One region of the Pseudoalteromonas lipolytica genome, then DNA from elsewhere that is predicted to be linked to it. Evidence: predicted binding sites of a transcription regulator. Region 1 holds the regulator's gene; each other region holds the start of a gene.
The links. Region 1 encodes LexA, which represses DNA repair genes until DNA is damaged. Its sites were predicted from a motif close to TACTGTATNNNNATACAGTA; they were not measured.

Region 2: ruvC (crossover junction endodeoxyribonuclease RuvC) is a predicted target of LexA. The motif match lies at 2,851-2,870, and genes of this name have one in related genera.
Region 3: D0907_RS06470 (SulA-like leucine-rich domain-containing protein) is a predicted target of LexA. The motif match lies at 2,259-2,278, and genes of this name have one in related genera.

What each region holds. Positions count from the first base shown of each region.
Region 1 covers NZ_CP032090.1:3,469,804-3,476,131, forward strand. The annotation lists gene ctaD (cytochrome c oxidase subunit I) at 1-552, opposite strand, end outside; gene coxB (cytochrome c oxidase subunit II) at 552-1,694, opposite strand; gene lexA (transcriptional repressor LexA) at 2,238-2,855, opposite strand; gene D0907_RS15590 (PaaI family thioesterase) at 3,029-3,466, shown strand; gene D0907_RS15595 (hypothetical protein) at 3,470-3,850, opposite strand; gene D0907_RS15600 (hypothetical protein) at 3,998-4,723, shown strand; gene D0907_RS15605 (VOC family protein) at 4,698-5,051, opposite strand; gene D0907_RS15610 (endonuclease) at 5,166-5,825, shown strand; gene D0907_RS15615 (S41 family peptidase) at 5,924-6,328, shown strand, end outside.
Region 2 covers NZ_CP032090.1:2,128,294-2,134,621, forward strand. The annotation lists gene D0907_RS09675 (hypothetical protein) at 21-263, opposite strand; gene ruvB (Holliday junction branch migration DNA helicase RuvB) at 643-1,647, opposite strand; gene ruvA (Holliday junction branch migration protein RuvA) at 1,655-2,275, opposite strand; gene ruvC (crossover junction endodeoxyribonuclease RuvC) at 2,277-2,801, opposite strand; gene D0907_RS09700 (ABC transporter permease) at 2,928-5,429, opposite strand; gene D0907_RS09705 (ABC transporter ATP-binding protein) at 5,419-6,138, opposite strand; gene D0907_RS09710 (arylesterase) at 6,139-6,328, shown strand, end outside.
Region 3 covers NZ_CP032090.1:1,418,206-1,424,533, reverse strand. The annotation lists gene D0907_RS06475 (S9 family peptidase) at 77-2,002, shown strand; gene D0907_RS06470 (SulA-like leucine-rich domain-containing protein) at 2,302-2,739, shown strand; gene D0907_RS06465 (YchJ family protein) at 2,780-3,259, shown strand; gene D0907_RS06460 (DUF6172 family protein) at 3,431-3,730, opposite strand; gene D0907_RS06455 (VC2046/SO_2500 family protein) at 3,889-4,404, opposite strand; tRNA gene D0907_RS06450 (tRNA-Tyr) at 4,517-4,601, shown strand; tRNA gene D0907_RS06445 (tRNA-Tyr) at 4,650-4,734, shown strand; gene D0907_RS06440 (IS110 family RNA-guided transposase) at 5,144-6,157, shown strand.

The DNA of each region.
Region 1 (6,328 bases):
AATGACATTGATAGCGCCCATAATTGAGCTAATACCCATAATATGCACTGCAAACACAAACAGCGCGGTATTATCGTTACTGTAAGTCGTTGAAAGCGGTGCATAGAACGTCCAACCAAAAGCGGGACCACCACCGGGCATAAGCAGCGATGCCAATAAAATAAGGAAGGCAAAAGGTAAAATCCAAAAGCTCCAGTTGTTCATTCGTGGTAAGGCCATATCTGGCGCACCTATCATCATAGGTACCATCCAGTTCGCAAGCCCTGTAAAGGCGGGCATCACAGCCCCAAATACCATGATCAACCCATGTACTGTGGTCATTTGGTTAAAAAAGTGAGGATCAACCAATTGTAAACCTGGTTGGAATAATTCAGCACGGATCACCATCGCCATGGCGCCGCCAATTAAAAACATCGTCAACGAGAAGATCAGGTACAAACTACCGATGTCTTTATGGTTGGTTGTATATAACCAACGCTTGAAACCTTTCGCTGGATGATGGTGGTCGTGATGCGCATGCTCAGTGGCTTGCTCATTAATAACGTTACTCATTAGTTCGCCTCCGCTGCTGCATCAATTGCTGCTTGAATCTGACTCGGTTGAATGACATCACCGGTATTGTTACCCCACGCATTGCGTTTATAAGTGATGACTGCTGCAAGTTGTTTTATTGAAAGCTGTTTATCAAACGCTTGCATCGCTGTACCTGGCTTACCATGTAAAACAATATCAATATGATCGTTCACATCGCCCAACACGATTGGGCTGCCTTTTAAGGCTGGAAATACACCCGGCAATCCCATGCCAGTGGGCTGATGGCAGGCTGCGCAGCTGGCCATATAGACTTGCTCGCCTAAAACAACTAATTCATCTTTCGAAAGAGTTTGATCAAGTAATGCGGCATCTGCAGCAGCGGCTTGTTCTTTCGCTTGTTTTGCGTCTGCAAGCCAAGTCGCAAACTCATCTTCTGGCAATGCCTCAACAACCACCGGCATAAAACCATGGTCTTTGCCACATAACTCTGCGCATTGGCCGCGGTACATACCGGGCTCGTTAATGCGTGTCCATGCTTCATTAATAAAGCCGGGATTGGCATCTTTTTTCACGGCAAAATCAGGAACCCACCAAGAATGTATTACATCATCAGAGGTCATTAAAAAACGTACTTTTTTGTTGATTGGTAACACCAGAGGTTTGTCGACTTCGAGTAGGTAGTGCTCTGTTTTTTCGGCTTGATTATCTATTTGATCTTTCGGTGTCGCTAAAATCGAATAGAAAGCAATATCTTCTCCCATGTATTCATAGTGCCACTTCCACTGCGACCCTGTTACTTTGATTGTAATATCTGCTTTTGAAGCATCTTCCATGGCAATAAGCGTTTTGGTGGCAGGGATCGCCATAGCGATTAAGATCACAAATGGAATTGCAGTCCAAAGTATCTCAACCTTCGTGCTTTCATGGAATTGGGCAGGCTTTGCCCCTTTAGACTTACGATGATGTATCAAAGCCCAAAACATCACCGCAAATACGATGATGCCAATCACACAACAAATAATAAATATCGTCATATGTAATTCATAAACATTATTACTTATATCAGTGACACCTTTACGCATATTGAATTGGCTATTTGCCAAAGCAAGTTGCGGAAGTGCTACCAATATAAGCCACAAGGTGTAACGCAGTTTACCCATGTGACAGCTCCTTTTAATGCTATTGCAAGACGCAAAGCGAAAAGGCGTTACAGCTGGTGCCCATTCGTTTTTTTTATTGTTTAAATACCCAAACCAATCGATGGTTGATGTGTCATCTGCAAACAGCTTGGGTCTGTGTATCATCACGACGCAGTGAACGACACACTCATTGTTTAACCCCCTTACACATTTGTTGTGTGTCTTTTTCGTAAATAGGTGTTAATACAATGTACTTAACCAATTAGTTAAAAAATGAGCAATAAGCAAGTTTTCGTGGTAATAAATGTTTATTTTGGTGCAAAAATAACAACTATAATCAGCGCGTTAATTAATACTTAAGGCAAGTATAAAAACTTAAAAAGAAAGGAAAACTGCGCCGTATAAGGCTTTATGTAGAAAGTAAGGGTTAACAAATCTTAGGTAAACGGTCAAAAACAAACAACGCACCAAATTGAATCAATTTGGTGCGTTGTTTCAAAAAAGTTTAGCAAAGCAGATAAAGGAATTACTCTGCTTGTAACGATTAACGCGTAATATAAAAAGCTACATCCAATCAGCGTTGCGAATAACCCCAACCGCTAAGCCTTCAATATTAAATGACTCATGCTCTAAGTCCACTTCAATCGGGGCAAACTCTTCATTTTCAGCATGCAAAAATACTTTACGTCCTGCTTTTTCTAAACGTTTTACAGTCACATCGTCATCGACACGTGCCACAACAACTTGGCCATTTTCTGCAACTTGCGTTTTGTGTACTGCCAGTAAGTCACCATCCATGATACCAATGTCTTTCATACTCATGCCGTTAACTCGCAATAAGAAGTCTGCAGCGGGTTTAAACAATGCAGGGTCAACCTGACAATGGCTTTCTACATGCTCTTGCGCCAAAATAGGTTCACCCGCGGCAACACGCCCAATCAGTGGTAAGCCAAGCTGTTCTGGCTCGTCTTCTTCGACTAATTGAATGCCTCGGCTTGCTCCAGGCTTCATTTTAATCATGCCTTTTTTTGCCAGTGCTTTTAGATGCTCTTCAGCGGCATTGGCACTTTTAAATCCCAATGTTTGCGCTATTTCAGCACGCGTAGGTGGCATACCAGTGTCTTTAATAAATACTTTAATAAGTTCTAAAATTTGCGATTGGCGTTTTGTTAATGGGCGCATACAACTGGTTTTCCATACAGTACATTTAACTGTGAGTATATACAGTTATCTGAAAATCGCAAATTTAAATTCCCCTTCCTCTCATGATAAAAAACAAGCATTGAACGGTGGGGATAGATACCATATTGTATACCGATATTTCACTTAAGAAGTTAGTTTGCGAAGGAAACACAATGAGCATTTGGTATCAACCATTCACCCTCGAATTATGTAAAGAACTCGAACAGGGTATTACTGGGCAAGGCACATTAATGAAAACAATGGGCATTGAAATAACCGAAATCGGCGACGATTATTTAGTGGCCACTATGCCCGCTATTCCAGAGCATCATAACCCTATGGGGATGGTCCATGGTGGTGCTAATGTTGTTTTAGCAGAGACTGTAGCAAGTTATGCAGCCAATTTTGTGGTCGACTTCACCGCATATTATGCTGTTGGCCAAGAAATAAATGCCAATCACATTAAAGCCTCTCGAAAAGGCCTCTTAACAGCCACGGCAAAGCCACTGCACTTAGGTAAGCGAACATCTGTATGGGAAATTAAAATAACGAATGCGGCAGGTGAACTATGCTGCGTATCACGAATGACCGCAGCGGTAGTCAAGCGTTAGTGATTAACGCTCAACAGGATAAATAGTAATTTCGAGCCCTGCGCCAATCGCTGAAATACGTAATAAGGTGTCTGCGTGCAGGGCTTGATTAAAACATTTAGGTGAGTCACCCGACTCAAACCCAATATCGAAAGTACGCTTTGAGCAAGACAACCATTGCTTTAATGCATTGCGTGAGCACGACTCTATAAGTTCACATAATTGGTTGATAGCTTTATCTGGTGTGCTGATATCAGCCGCGGCTTCAATACGTGCTAATTGACGGTATTCATCTTGGTCGTAATGTAAAACCATGGCGTTTTTCTTTAAATCAGCTACCAGCGCACTCATATCGTGTTTTGATTCAAGTTCCAGATCTACATTTAAAAATTGAATTTCCGACATACTCTCGTTTTTACCCTCTATTGATATCTCTGAAACTTTAACTCAGTTTTGTACATAAACCAAATTTAGAATACAGTAAATGCTGCAAGAGCGTTGAGTCGCTCTGTCTATACCGCTGCCCAATAAAAAAATAATAAGAGGTAATCAATGAATAAGCGCGTATTTAAATATGCCCGTAAAGGGCATAAGTGGCTGGGTTACTTACTCGCCATACAACTCTTTTTTTGGTTATTAGGGGGCTTAGTAATGAGCTCAATACCCCTTCAAAAAGTACATGGTAAACATTTAGCCAATCGTAGCTTAGATAATCCATTTACCTTGCATGATTACCCCGCTTCTCTTGACCAAATAACCAAACAATTTCAGCAAATTGATAGCATTCAATACCGTCATTTTTTAACCACTCCCATCATCGAAGTGACGACTAATAAAGGCGTGTTTAACTTTGACGGTCAATCAGGTCGTGCTATGAGCACACCAACTAAAACTGAAATTATTGCCAATGCAAATGCACACTTACTCATCAAGGCGGATGTCGCGGGTGCGCAGTTACTAGAAAAAGGAGCGAGAGAAGTCGGTCACCGCTCCAATGTGTGGCAAGTGAGCTATAACGATTGGTTAAATACAACCGTTTATTTAGAAGGCGACTCCGGTAAAGTCATTAGTGTTCGTAGCACCTTGTGGCGCATTTTTGACTTTTTCTGGATGCTGCATATCATGGATTATGATGAACGAGAAAATTTCAACAACCCATTACTAATTAGCTTTGCCGCAAGTAGCGTATTATTTTGTATTACGGGCATTATTTTATTACTACAAAATGTCCGTATCAGACGCCGTAAACCGATTACACGTGCTGATCAATCAAAATAGGGTTACCATCAGGGTCGGTGACAATAAAACTGGCATCACCGACCTTTTGTACCGCCAGCCCCTGTTGTTTAAAGTGCGCCTCTAGTTCATCATAAGCACTAAACTCACTTAAAGGTCTCGCACTTTGGTCCCAGCCAGGGTTAAAAGTCAGCATGGTTTTATCAAACATCCCCTGAAACAAACCTATTAAATGTTCACCGTTTTTCATAATCAACCAATTATGCTCTATCTCACCCGCAAACTGAGTAAACCCCAACTTCTCGTAAAATAGCTTTGAAGCATGGATATCTTGTACATTTAAACTCACAGAAAACGCACCTAACCGCATTGTTCAACTCCCATAGACTGTATTTATTAATGACTATAGTTTACTTTTGGCGCGTGCTCTTTTTCTTTTCAGCTCTGCGTTTTACAATAGTGTTTCCAGTAGTTCACTTATGTGATGGATATGCGTTTACTTTTATCAGCAACTTTATGCCTGTTGTTATGCTTTACGGCGTCTGCGGAACAGTTTTCAAACTTTTCTAGCGCCAAAAAATACCTTATTAAAACCTTACCCGAAAACGCTAAAAGCTTATATTGCGGGTGTGATATTAAACGCCAAGGAAAAAAACTGGTGCCCGACCCGAGCGTCTGCGGGTACATACCACGTAACGAAATCACTCGCTCTGGTAAAGAAAATGCACGCGCGAAACGAATTGAATGGGAACATATAGTCCCTGCGTGGGAGTTTGGGCACCAATTACAATGTTGGCAAAATGGCGGGCGTAAAAACTGCCGAAAAGTCAGTGAAAAGTTTCGTAAAATGGAGGCTGACATCCATAATCTAGCCCCTGCAATTGGTGAAATAAATGCCGACCGCTCAAATTTTCGCTATGGAATGGTTGCAACGAGTAGCGCCAACTACGGCGCATGCCCTGTGAAAATAGATTTTAAACAGCGCGTATTCGAACCTCCACTTTATGCAAGAAAACGTATAGCAGACACCTATTTTTATATGCAAAAAACCTATGACTTAAAAATATCAGATAAGCAACGCACCTTGTTTGAGTCATGGCAAAAACTCGAGATAGCCGAAATAAGCAATAGAAAAGCACTGTAAAATTTGTACACCTGTTTACAAAACTACAACCTTACTCTATTGCCTTACCTCTTTCTTGTTGATACTTTTTAAACAATTATTTACAGGAAAGTAGACAAATGTTTAAAAATAACAAACTCGCAGTAGCAATCTTTTTTGCAGTGTCAGGCCTCTCTTTATCTGGCTGTGGTGGCGGAGGTTCATCAACGCCAACCAACCCAGATACAAGCACGCCTACACCACCCCCAACAAATTCTGGACCAACATGGACTGCGGGTACTTTTGCCTCATCGAGTGAATTTAAAGACCAATGTGCAATACCACGCACGGGCACTGATCCTTACAACAATAACCAACCATACCCAGATAAAGCAGGCTCTGAATTTACAGAGAAAATGTGGTTACGCTCTTGGAGCAATGAAACTTACCTTTGGTACGATGAAATTGAAGATAATAACCCAGATAACTTTAATTCAGTGGCCGCTTATTTTGCACAGTTAAAAACGTTCCAAAAAACAGACTCA
Region 2 (6,328 bases), 1.3 Mb from region 1:
TAGTTTTTTTTATCTGAAAATTAAATTTTTCTAGTTTGAAGAAAAATCCACCATTGCGTATCATTTCCCCATACCGAGCTGCAACCTTTGAAAGTTTTTTCATTAAGCTCCGTTTTTTGCAATATGAAGTTTCGTATTGCACTTGGTTGACTTAAACAGGATAAAACCTCTTTAAGAAAACCGTAGTTCCCTGGATTACTTCCTTCAACTTGTTGTTTGCCCGCATGCTTATGCGGGCTTTTTTTTGCCTGCACAAACGTCAATGAGAATACCTACAGATAACTTAACAGCATGTGAATTACAGATGTTAAAATGAGACCATCAATCGTGGTTTGTGGTTTGTGGTTTGTGGTTTGTGGTTTGTGGTTTGTGGTTTGTGGTTTGTGGTTTGTGGTTTGTGGTTTGTGGTTTGTGGTTTGTGGTTTGTGGTTTGTGGTTTGTGGTTTGTGGTTTGTGGTTTGTGGTTTGTGGTTTGTGGTTTGTGCAAAATAAATCCACATTAACCTAAGGCAAGCTTTTTATATTTAATCGCTACAGTAACCCCCGCTCGATCCACCTTCTAATATCTACCTTCTAATATCTACTTTCTAGTATCTACTTTCTAATATCTAAAAACTAAAAACCCCGCTAAGCGGGGTTTTGTTATTTATCTGGGGTAAGACCAAAATGAAGGTAGGCAATATCAGAAACGAGTCGCCCTCTGGGCGTGCGTTGAATAAATCCTTGTTGAATTAAAAATGGCTCAATGACATCTTCAATAGTCTCTTTTTCTTCGCCAATGGCAGCCGCTAAGTTATCGAGACCAACAGGGCCACCCATAAACTTTTCAATGATGGCAAGAAGGTATTTTCGGTCCATGTAATCAAAACCGCTTTTATCAACATCGATCATATCAAGTGCTTGTTCAGCGACTTCGGCATTTACTTTACCGTCTGATTTAACTTGCGTGTAATCTCGTACTCGGCGCAAAAGTCTGTTTGCTATTCGTGGTGTACCGCGTGAGCGTTTAGCAATTTCAACGGCGCCTTCGTCACACATGATTAAATCTAAATATCGAGCAGAGCGGGCAACAATTTTTGATAAATCTTCAACCGAATAAAACTCTAAGCGTTGCACAATGCCAAAACGATCTCGTAATGGCGATGTTAACGAGCCAGCACGCGTTGTAGCCCCTATTAATGTGAAAGGCGGTAAATCGAGCTTAATTGATCGTGCCGCAGGACCTTCACCAATCATAATATCGAGTTGATAATCTTCCATTGCGGGGTAAAGTATTTCTTCTACTTGTGGACTTAAGCGGTGAATTTCATCAATAAACAGTACATCGCCTTCTTCAAGGTTAGTTAATAGCGCGGCTAAGTCGCCCGCTTTTTCAAGAACCGGCCCTGAAGTCGTTTTAATGTTTACATTAAGCTCATTCGCTACAATATTAGCCAGTGTTGTTTTACCCAAACCCGGCGGACCAAAAATGAGTAAATGGTCTAACGCTTCACCACGATGACGAGCGGCTTCAATAAAAATTTCCATTTGTTGCTTAACATGCGGCTGGCCTGTGTAGTCGTTTAATAGTTTTGGACGTATTGCACGATCGACACTGTCTTCATTACTTTGTTCACTCGCATCAATTAAGCGATCTGCTTCAATCATGGTGTACTCACAACATTGACTTTAGAGCTTCTTTAATAAGAACCTCTGTTGTCATACCTGGTTTATTTACAGCTTTAACCGCTTTTTGCGCTTGCGGTAGTTTATAGCCTAAAGATTCAAGTGCTGAAACAGCATCATCCGCAGCATTATTCGCTACTAGCGTATCATTACTTGCAGGCTCAATAATGGCATTATCGCTAAATGGTGTGAATAAGTCATTACCCCAATTTTTTAGCCTGTCTTTCATTTCAAGTACCAAGCGCTCTGCAGTCTTTTTGCCCACCCCAGGCAGTTTAACCAAGGTTGTCGCATCTTCATTGTTAACACAACTAACAAACTGCTGCGCCGACATGCCCGACAAAATGGCAAGGCCAAGTTTAGGGCCTACCCCATTTGCTTTTAACAGCTCTCTAAATAAAGCACGTTCAGTTTTATTATTAAAACCAAATAATAACTGTGCGTCTTCGCGAACAACAAAATGAGTATAAATAACCGCTTGTTCACCCACATTGGGTAAATCATAAAAACAGGTCATTGGCATTTGCACTTCGTAACCGACACCACTTACCTCTATAAGTATTTCTGGTGGCTGCTTTTCAACAAGTAACCCGTTTAATCGACCTATCATATTACTTCCTTAATCGTCCTCTTACGGTTTTGCTCGCGCTGCCCGCAAGTTTAATTAAATTTTGTTCTGAGTGAGCATGGCAAATGGCAATTGCTAACGCATCGGCAGCGTCGGCTTGCGGGGTTCCCGGCAGTTTTAGAATATTTTTAACCATATGCTGTACTTGCGATTTATCGGCACCACCATTCCCCACGACCGCCTGTTTTATTTGTCTGGCTGAGTACTCAAATACGGGCAACTCTGCCATTGACGCACCGACTATGGCGGCCCCTCGGGCTTGACCAAGTTTGAGTGCTGAGTCAGGATTATGTGCCATGAACACTTTTTCAATGGCAAAATTATCCGGCGAAAACTGTTCAATTAACTGGCTAACACCTTGATAAATCATTTTTAAGCGTATAGGAAAGTCGTGATCAGCAAGCTTTATACAGCCACTCCCTAAATAAGTAAATTTAGTACCTTGGTGGGCTATTACCCCATAACCTGTTAATCGTGAACCAGGATCAATCCCTAAAATAATCGCCAACTAACTGACCCATCTATAAAATCATCATCTGCATTTAATAATGCCAGAGCACTGTATAAATTACCAGTAACTAATTACAGTTCATAAAAAATGCCCGCAATTGCGAGCATTTTTTAAACATCGTCTTTATCCTAGCGACCGCAGTAAACCTTGAGTATTTTTTCGCATAGTGCGCGCTATCATTAAATACCCTAAACACGCAACAAATAACCCACCTGCTGCAGGGCCTATTAACCAAATATGTGGATGCAACTTACCTGCTAATTCGAACATTTGTTTTTGTACAATTAACAAAGCAACATCACTGACAACAGCCGCGACTAAACCGGCCGTAAAGCCTAATAATAAAAATTCATACAAGGTCGCGTTTTTAATTAATCGCCCTTTAGCGCCTAGCGTACGCAAAATAACAATTTCTTGCATACGCTCACCTAGGCTGGCTTGCACTTGCGAAATAAGCACTAAAGCACCACACGCAACAACAATCGCGAGTACAAAGCCAATCGCTAACGATACTTGCTCTATTGTTGAGCGTATTTGCTTAATAAAGCTTTCAACATCAATCGCATTCACCGTTGGGTATTGACGTAATAACTCACTAAACTCTCGCTTTTGATCTTTATTTACACGCACCGATGAAATGTACGTCGCAGGGAAACTTTGCAGCACATCGGGGCTCAAAATAATAAAGAAATTCGGTTTTAAGGTGTTCCAATTTACTTTACGTACACTGGTAATTTTGGCATCGAATGACTGAGCGCCAATTAAAAAGGTGAGTGTATCGCCCAACTCTACATCTAAACGCGCTAACATTGACTCTTCTAATGACGCCTCTGCCACTGAGCTCTCGGTAAACCATGTACCGTCAATTAACTCATTTTGCTTGGGTAGCTCAGCGCGCCACGTAAGATTTAACTCTCGGCCAATACCTGAACGTGCTTCTTCATCTTTTTTCTCATTGTCTTCTAATGATACCTCACGAGCCACCAGCTCACCATTAACGGCATTAACACGACCACGAACAATCGGGTAAAAATCTGACGTAGGCATGTCACGCTCTGCTAAAAACGACGTGATAGGTTCAAGCTCAGCTTCTGTTATATTCACTAAAAATGAGTTTGGCGCATCGGCTGGCAATTGTGACTGCCAATCTGAAATCATGTCGTTTTTAAGTACGATTAAAAACAACAGTAATTTAATAGCAAGCGCAAAGCTTATAAGCTGCACCGCATTTACGTTCGCTCGCTTTTGAATTGAAGCAATCGCTAAAGACCAGCTATTACCAGGACTTAAGCCTAGCTTACGACCCCCACCAAAAATAAGCTTCGATAGACCAAATAGCACCACGATTAAAAACGCTGTTGAGGTAAATAAAATGGCCGTAATTTTAATGTTATTACTGAACAACCACATTAACAAAAACACCGTTAGCGCCGACATTGCAAGGTGAATTTTGCTCACTAATAAACGGTCACCCAAGTTGCGACGAAGTACACGCAATGGGGGAATATCAAATAAATCCAGCAGCGGCTTAATCGAGAACATAACGGCACAAATCACGCCTGTACTGACTGCGATAAGCCAAGGTTTTGCCGATGCGCTTGGCAGCTCTGTGCCCATTGACTGAGCAAGGTAATCACTGGCTATCATTTGTAAAGAATAACCAATAACTAACCCCAAAATGACCGACATTGTGCAAACTAAACTTAAATGTAATAAGTAAATTTTACGGATAGTTGCCCTACTGCCGCCAAGAGTTTTCATCATTGCGACTGGGTCATATTGCCTTTCACAGTAGCGTTTTGCCGATACCGCAATTGCCACTGCCGCTAAAATGATACCTAACAAACCTGCCAGTAATAAAAAGCTCTCCGCTCTATTTAAGCTGTTCGCAATAGGTGATTGCCTGTCTTTAACACCATACCACTGTTGGTTTTCTTTCATTTGGGGTTTAAGCCAAGCATAAAAGGTGTCTAAGTCACTTTGCTCACCAGCATACAATTGACGATAAAACACGCGACTCCCCGGCTGGATCACCTGTGTCGCGTCTATGTCACGTTCATTAATTAAAATGCGTTGACTACTGGAAAAAACATTAAAAGGAGCATCGGGTTCTTCGGCAACCACTCGACTTGCTGTAAACGTTGCAGCGCCCAGCTCAACTTGACTACCAACCTGAATATTAAGCGCATAAAACACTGACTCACTAAGCCATACTTCACCCATTTTTGGCACTTCGTCAGTAACAATAGCATCTGAAGTTAAGCGTGTTTTTACTTTAAGTTCGCCTTTTAATGGATAACTATCAGAAACCGCCTTTACTGAGCCAAGTTGCATTTCGTCACCTGCAAATAGCATGGTATCGAAATACGTAATTTTTGCAGTGCGTAAGCTCTGTTCCTGCGCTTTTTGCAAATACTCTGTTGGTAACTGATGATTACTGGCCAACACACGATCCGCAGCGATAAAGGCACTACTTTTTTGCGCAATACTTTGACCAATTCGGTCTGTTACCATAGAAAGTGTTAATACAGTGAGCACAGCCAAAGCAATAGCCGCACTGATCACCGTTAATTCACCCCGTTTAAACTCACGTGAAAACAGTTTAAGTGCTAACTTAGCCCACATTCGCTTGCACCTCTTCGCTCTCTTTTACTGTTACTAATTGACCTGCTTCAATGTGTAAAATTTGTTGGCATTTTTCAGCAAGCTGTTCATCATGAGTTACTAAAATAAGCGTGGTACCGTGTTCTTTATTCAGTTCAAAAAGTAAAGATTCTATCAATCTGCCATTTTTGCTATCAAGGTTTGCAGAGGGCTCATCCGCGAACAAAATTTTAGGCGTACCAATGAATGCACGCGCAATTGCAACACGCTGTTGCTCACCACCAGAAAGTTGCGAAGGATAATGCCCCACACGGTGGCTAAGACCCACTTTTTCGAGTAACTCTAGGGCTTGTTGTTTTGCATTTTTACTACCAGCAAGCTCTGCCGGTAGCATCACGTTTTCAAGCGCGGTTAAACTTTGCACAAGCATAAAAGACTGAAACACAAACCCCACTTTATCAGCGCGTAATGCCGCGCGGGCTTCTTCATCTAAATCGTGCAATGCAGCGCCGTCTAAATGAATGCTGCCACTGGTTGACTGGTCAAGACCTGCTAATAAACTCAGTAACGTAGACTTACCCGAGCCCGATGTGCCAACAACGGCCACAGAATCGCCCGACTTGACATTAAAGCTGATGTCACTGAGGATGGTTAGGTCACCCTCCACTGTGGTGACTGTTTTAGTAAGTCCATTAACTTGAATAATGTTTAATTGAGAAAGCGCTGACATATGATGCATCCAATCCTACGTTTTATATTCGTTTTACTGTTAGTAATCAAACCACTTACGGCAGCAGCTGACAACACAATTTTAATTTTAGGTGACAGTTTAAGCGCCGCTTACGGCCTCAAACAAGAGCAAGGTTGGGTTAAATTGTTACAAGATAAGTACGATGAAAAAAGCCAACCTGTTAACTTAG
Region 3 (6,328 bases), 1.6 Mb from region 1:
ATTTAGCTGCAAAACTTGCGTTTATATATTGAACAAGTAAGACTCAATAACGGAAAAATAATAAGGAATAATTAAAATGAAACCGAGTTTTCAACTAGCAGCCATTGCGTGTGCATTAAGCCTTGCATTAGCAGGATGTTCACAATCAAACCAAACGACCACCAGCGAAATTAGTCAGCAACAAGAACACACTATTAAACAGTATGACGCTGAAACATTTTTTGATACCACTTCAATTATGGGCAGCAGCTTTTCACCTAAAGGTGACAAAATCCTTGTTAGCAGTGATGAAAGCGGCATCTATAGCCTCTACGAAATTGATATTAAAACAGCGAACAAAACACGTTTAACAAACTTTGAAGACAGCACCTATGCTGTTCGCTATTTTCCAAATGATGAGCGCGTATTATTTACCAAGGACTCAGGCGGGAACGAGCGCTATCATATTTATGTACGTGAGACAGACGGCACTGTCAAAGACCTGACTCCTGGCGATGAAACTCGTGCCAGCTTTGCGGGCTTTACAGACGATGGAAAACACTTTTTTATAACGAGTAATCAACGCGATCCTAAGTTTATGGATTTATATCGCGTAGACAGTTCACGCTATGAAATAACACCTGTTTATCAAAATACTCTCGGTCTAGATGTCGGGGCGATTAGCCCTGATGGCCGCTTTATTGCTTTATCAAAAAATAACTCTAATAAAGACAGTGATGTGTTCATTCTCGATACAATGAAAAAAATGCTCAAACCTGAGCTAATCACTCGTCATGATAATGAAGCGCAATATGGCCCTGAAACATTCTCAAAAGACAGCAAGTCTCTGTATTACTCGACCGATGCAAAAGGTGAATTTTCACAGGTTTGGCGCTATGACTTAACGACAGGTGAGCACAGCCCCGCCCTAAAAGATGACTGGGATGTCAGCTTTATTTACTTCTCAAAATCAGGGCGTTACCAAGTAAGTGGGGTTAATGCTGATGCCAGTACTAAAGTGACAATCATTGACACAAAAACCAATAAACAAATCGATATGCCTGCCTTGCCCCCGGGCAATTTACGTGGTGTAAGCTTTTCAGCTGATGAAAAGAGCATGGCGTTTTACCTAAATTCAGATACCTCGCCAAGTAACTTATTTGTTTGGCAATTAGGCGAAACGAAAGCAAAAAAACTGACCCATACTTTAAGCGATGCAATTGATCAAAATGATCTTGTTGAAAGCACGATTGTGCGTTTTAAAAGCTTTGACGGTTTAGAAATCCCTGGCGTTTTATATAAGCCCAAACAGGCTAATAGTAACAATAAAGTGCCTGCTCTAGTGTGGGTGCATGGGGGTCCGGGCGGCCAGAGCCGCACAGGTTACAGCGCAATGCAGCAACATTTAGTTAATCATGGCTATGCTATATTTGCTGTAAACAATCGCGGTAGCTCTGGCTATGGTAAAACTTTTTTCCATTTAGATGATAAAAAGCATGGCACAGACGATTTGCAAGATATTGTCTACGGGAAAAAGCACTTACAGAGCTTAGACTGGGTTGATGCTGATAAAATTGGCATTATGGGTGGCAGTTACGGTGGCTTTATGACGGCAGCGGCGCTGGTTTTCGAACCTGAAGAATTTAAAGTAGGTATTAATATTTTTGGCGTAACTAACTGGGTAAGAACATTAAACTCTATACCACCTTGGTGGGAAAGCTTTAAAAAGGCACTGTACGATGAAATGGGTGACCCTGCAACTGATGGCGAACGCCATCGAGCGATATCTCCCCTCTTCCATGCTAAAAACATTACGAAACCACTGATGGTTATTCAAGGTGCAAACGACCCTCGTGTATTGCAAGTTGAGAGTGATGAGCTTGTTGCCGCAGTAAAAGCGAATGGTGTCCCCGTAGAATACGTGTTGTTCGATGACGAAGGTCATGGTTTTACTAAAAAAGAAAACCGTATCAAAGCATCAAACGCGTACCTTGAGTTTTTAAATACGTACTTGAAAAACTAAATTTTAGAAGCCGGTGTACACCGGCTTCTTTATCAAAACACCTGTATAAACCTCAAATATCCTGCATACAAACTACTGTATAAACTTCGATATAAAACACTGTATATATTATTTCATCCATTTTTCACAAAATATCACACTGCAAAGAAACAAAATAACTAATTGTTTTTAAAGATTTAATTTTTAAAATTATTAAAAGCTGAATAATTGGTTAAAAAAATAGCAAAAAACACTTGCGCAAAAATACTGTATAAACTACTGTATACACATACTGTATAAACAACCAGTGAGTGAAAGTTATGTTACAGCCAATTACCTTAAGAACCGTTAAAAGCTATCAACAAGATAACGACAAAGCGTCGGTTAATTTAATTCAAATTGAAGACGAAATTTCAGCAACATTTGAGCTATTAAAGGTATTACATCACTATAACAGTCAAAGTGCGTGGACATTGTTAATTGCACCTGATCATGTGCCAAGTAAAGCATTACTCGATTCATGTTCAATCGACACCAGTAAACTGTTAGTGATCAGACAAAAGCACCTTGTGAATCTTGAATATGTGTTAAGTTCGGCGCTGCACAACGGTAACTTTGCCGCAGTGATCACCTGGACAGATATTGTCAGCAACAATCAACTAGATTCTATGACTCTTAATTTAGAACATGCATCTGCAAAGTTTTACTGCTTCACCAAAAGCAACCCATTAAACAATTTAGTACCGCAGCCACAATAGGCTTGCTAAAATAGCAATTTATTGTTTTAGGTAAGTTGTTATGACATCACTCACACACTCCCTTTGTCCTTGTGGCAGCAAACAAGATTACTCGCTTTGCTGCCAACCTTTGCACACAGGCGATAGCCAAGCACAAACGCCGGAACAACTTATGCGTTCTCGCTTTAGTGCTTATGCCTTAAAAGATGCAAAATATGTCTTTACAACATACGCACAAAGCCAACAAACCGCTAACCCTGTTAGCGAAATCAAAGATTTTGCTAATAGCTGTCGTTTTACCAAGCTAAGCGTTTTAGATACTGAATATAACGAGCAAGAAGGTTTTGTAGAATTTAAAGCAAATTACTTTTACCAAAACTTGTATTGTGAGTTACACGAGAAATCGCGTTTTATTAAAGAAGATGGACTATGGCGTTACCTTGATGGTGAAATAACGCCCGTTGCTGATATTAAAACTGGCCGTAATGATGAATGCCCTTGCGGTAGCGGCAAAAAATATAAAAAGTGTCACGCAATTTAAATCACGGCTATTCACTGTTTATATAGCCAATCTAAACCTTGACTAGCCATTGTAGGGAAAGCCGTTGCGTGGTGGGCATGTGATATAAATCAACACAAAATAATGTCATTGTATTTCAGACAATAAAAATGGGCCTCAAGGCCCATTCTTAAATTCTATGAATTATAACGACTATTCTTCGTCAAATTCTTGTAACTGGCGTTGTGCTGGACGCGCTAGAATCTCGACATAAAACGATGTAAGCCCTTTTGCTTCAATATCGCTAATGCATTTATTAATTTCCGCCACATGAACGACTTTCGCGTCGTCAGCTGACTCTCCAAATTTACAATCAAATGCCCAGTAATCGGCATCTTCTGGGAGAGTTTTATTACGCTCACGTTTTAAATACTTCTTCACTTCGTGCTTAGCTGCATCAACCATGCGAGGGTATTTAATTTTCTCATGGTTAAGCGTGAATGTTTTCTTCATTATAGTCCTAATAACTTGGTTCAATGATAATGGCATAAAGCCATTTGGGCGCATTATAACAAGCACATAAAAAATTAGCTGTACTTTTTACTGATTTGCACCAATTTACCTACCTTTGTAAGTGTAGCGTACAAGGCGAGTATGACAATTTCAATTAATTAAGCAGTTGCCAATTGCAAAGGCTGATGAATCGCCTCGTCCGTTAAGCTGTCATAAAACGCAGCTGCATCCATTTGCATACGCTCTGTGGGTGCGTTTTTATCGTAATAGCGTTTTCTGACTGCTGGCTCACAGTTATCGATGACTTCTAACGGCACATGATTTTTATCATCGCGGATAGCAAGCGGCTCAGGACTGAGACAATTACGTAGGCGAATATCTGACAAGCCACCTTGTAAAAGTCGCAGCCCATTATTCTGCCCGATTAACATATCATATTGTTCAGGCGCTAATGGTTGTTTTGGGCCTGCCCCTAACTCATTTCTGAGTACGTGTTCTGAACTCTGAGTATCGGTTAATTCTGTTTTCGGTAAATGAAACTGGCTAAAATCAAGCGCATCATGAGACAGCATCGCCAATAATAAGGCAAACTCACCTTGGCGGTGTTCATGAACACTTTTGTTAAGACGATTATCAAGTTGACTCTCGTTGAGCAACAAACCATCAATTTGCATAGACTTTGGCCGAATAGTTTCAAGATTAACCAGTTATCGGCATTAATCTATTTTTCTTTAGTTTTTTTCTTTACTTAAAGAGCCAGTTTGCTATTATCAGCGCCGTTGCATTGGAGGGGTTCCCGAGCGGCCAAAGGGATCAGACTGTAAATCTGACGGCTCAGCCTTCGCTGGTTCGAATCCAGCTCCCTCCACCACTTTTCTACGCTCAGTTAAGTGGGGCCAAATGCAATAAAAATTAGTGTGGAGGGGTTCCCGAGCGGCCAAAGGGATCAGACTGTAAATCTGACGGCTCAGCCTTCGCTGGTTCGAATCCAGCTCCCTCCACCACTTTCCTTCTCTGCTAATTCACTATTCTATTTTTCATATTATTATTTACTTCTCTTTTCCTAAATCGTTAAACTAAAAATACAGCTATTTTCAATTGAATTATCCTTTTGTTATACCATTACGCTTAATTATGTGGTCTATTTTGAGGCAATAAAACCGCGTTGATAACAAGGCAAAAATGTAGTTATTTAGTTGTTCTCGGCAATTGCTCCTGCATTGCTCTACCTCCTGCATCCATGCAGTCGTAAATCAGACATTTTTAACGCAGGTAGCGATTGGTTTAATCACGCAAAATGATTAAGTATTTTTGCGGATTAATGGAATGGACTCTCTCCACTCCCCAACGGCGTCATAATGCGCCATAGTAGTTTAGGGTAAGTTTTAGCGTAAACAAAGTAGAGAGAGTCACATGAATAAAATAACAATTGGATTAGATATCGCCAAGAACATTTTTCATTTAGTTTGGTTATCAAACTCGGGAAAAGTGCTCAAAAAGAAAAAGCTCAAACGCACTAACATGAAAGAGTATTTTTGTAATTTAGAGCCCGCAATTGTCGTCATGGAAGCGTGTGGCTCATCAAACTACTGGGCACAAAGTATTCAAAACTATGGTCATGAAGTGAAAGTTATCGCTCCACAATATGTAGTCCCTTACCGAAAAGGAAATAAAAATGATTTCAATGATGCAGAAGCGATAGCTGAAGCTTCACAACGAGTGAATATGCGATTTGTGCCAATAAAAAGTGTAGAGCAACAAGACATTCAACTGTTGCACCGTATAAGAGAGCGGCGAATAAAATGTAGAACGGCCTTAGTGAATCAAACCAGAGGCCTCTTAGCCGAATATGGTATTAGCCTCTCGCAAGGCGTTAATCAAGTGAGAAAGTCTATCCCCGATATTTTAGAAGATGCGAGTAACATGTTAACGCCATTGTCTCGTCGATACATAGCCAGTTTGTATGATGAATTAATTGAGGTAGATAAGTTAATCACGGATTTGGATAGCGAGATAAAAGCTTTAAGCCATCAGATAGAGCAGTGCCAGAAATTAGAAACAATGACAGGAATAGGTCCCATCATCGCAACAGCTTTGTATAGTGCAATAGGTGATGGTAAAACCTTTAAAAGTGGGCGTCATATGGCAGCTTGGCTGGGACTAGTTGCCAAACAGCATACGACTGGCGATAACCCCAAGTTAAAGGGAATAAGTAAACGAGGAAATACTTATTTGCGAACTCAGCTGATTAATGGTGCCAGAGCTGCGTTAGTCAAATCGGGGAGTAAAGCTGACAAGGTAAGCTTATGGGCAAATAACCTGCGGGAGCGGCTGCCATTTAATAAAGCAGTGGTTGCATTAGCGAATAAAATGGCGCGAATGGCATGGGCGATGACCGTAAAACAAGAGAGGTACAAATTTGTATAAAAACATTAACCGCAATTAAAAGACAAAAGTTCAATAGCAAAAATTGCAAAGATTGAGATTGACGGAAAACGGTTCATAGCCGTCCTATTTAAACCTGATAATACCAAAGGCTGTTAGAAGCCGTCGAGATTGATAAGGTGATAGGGGCGGATATCCATCAGGGCTAGAGCG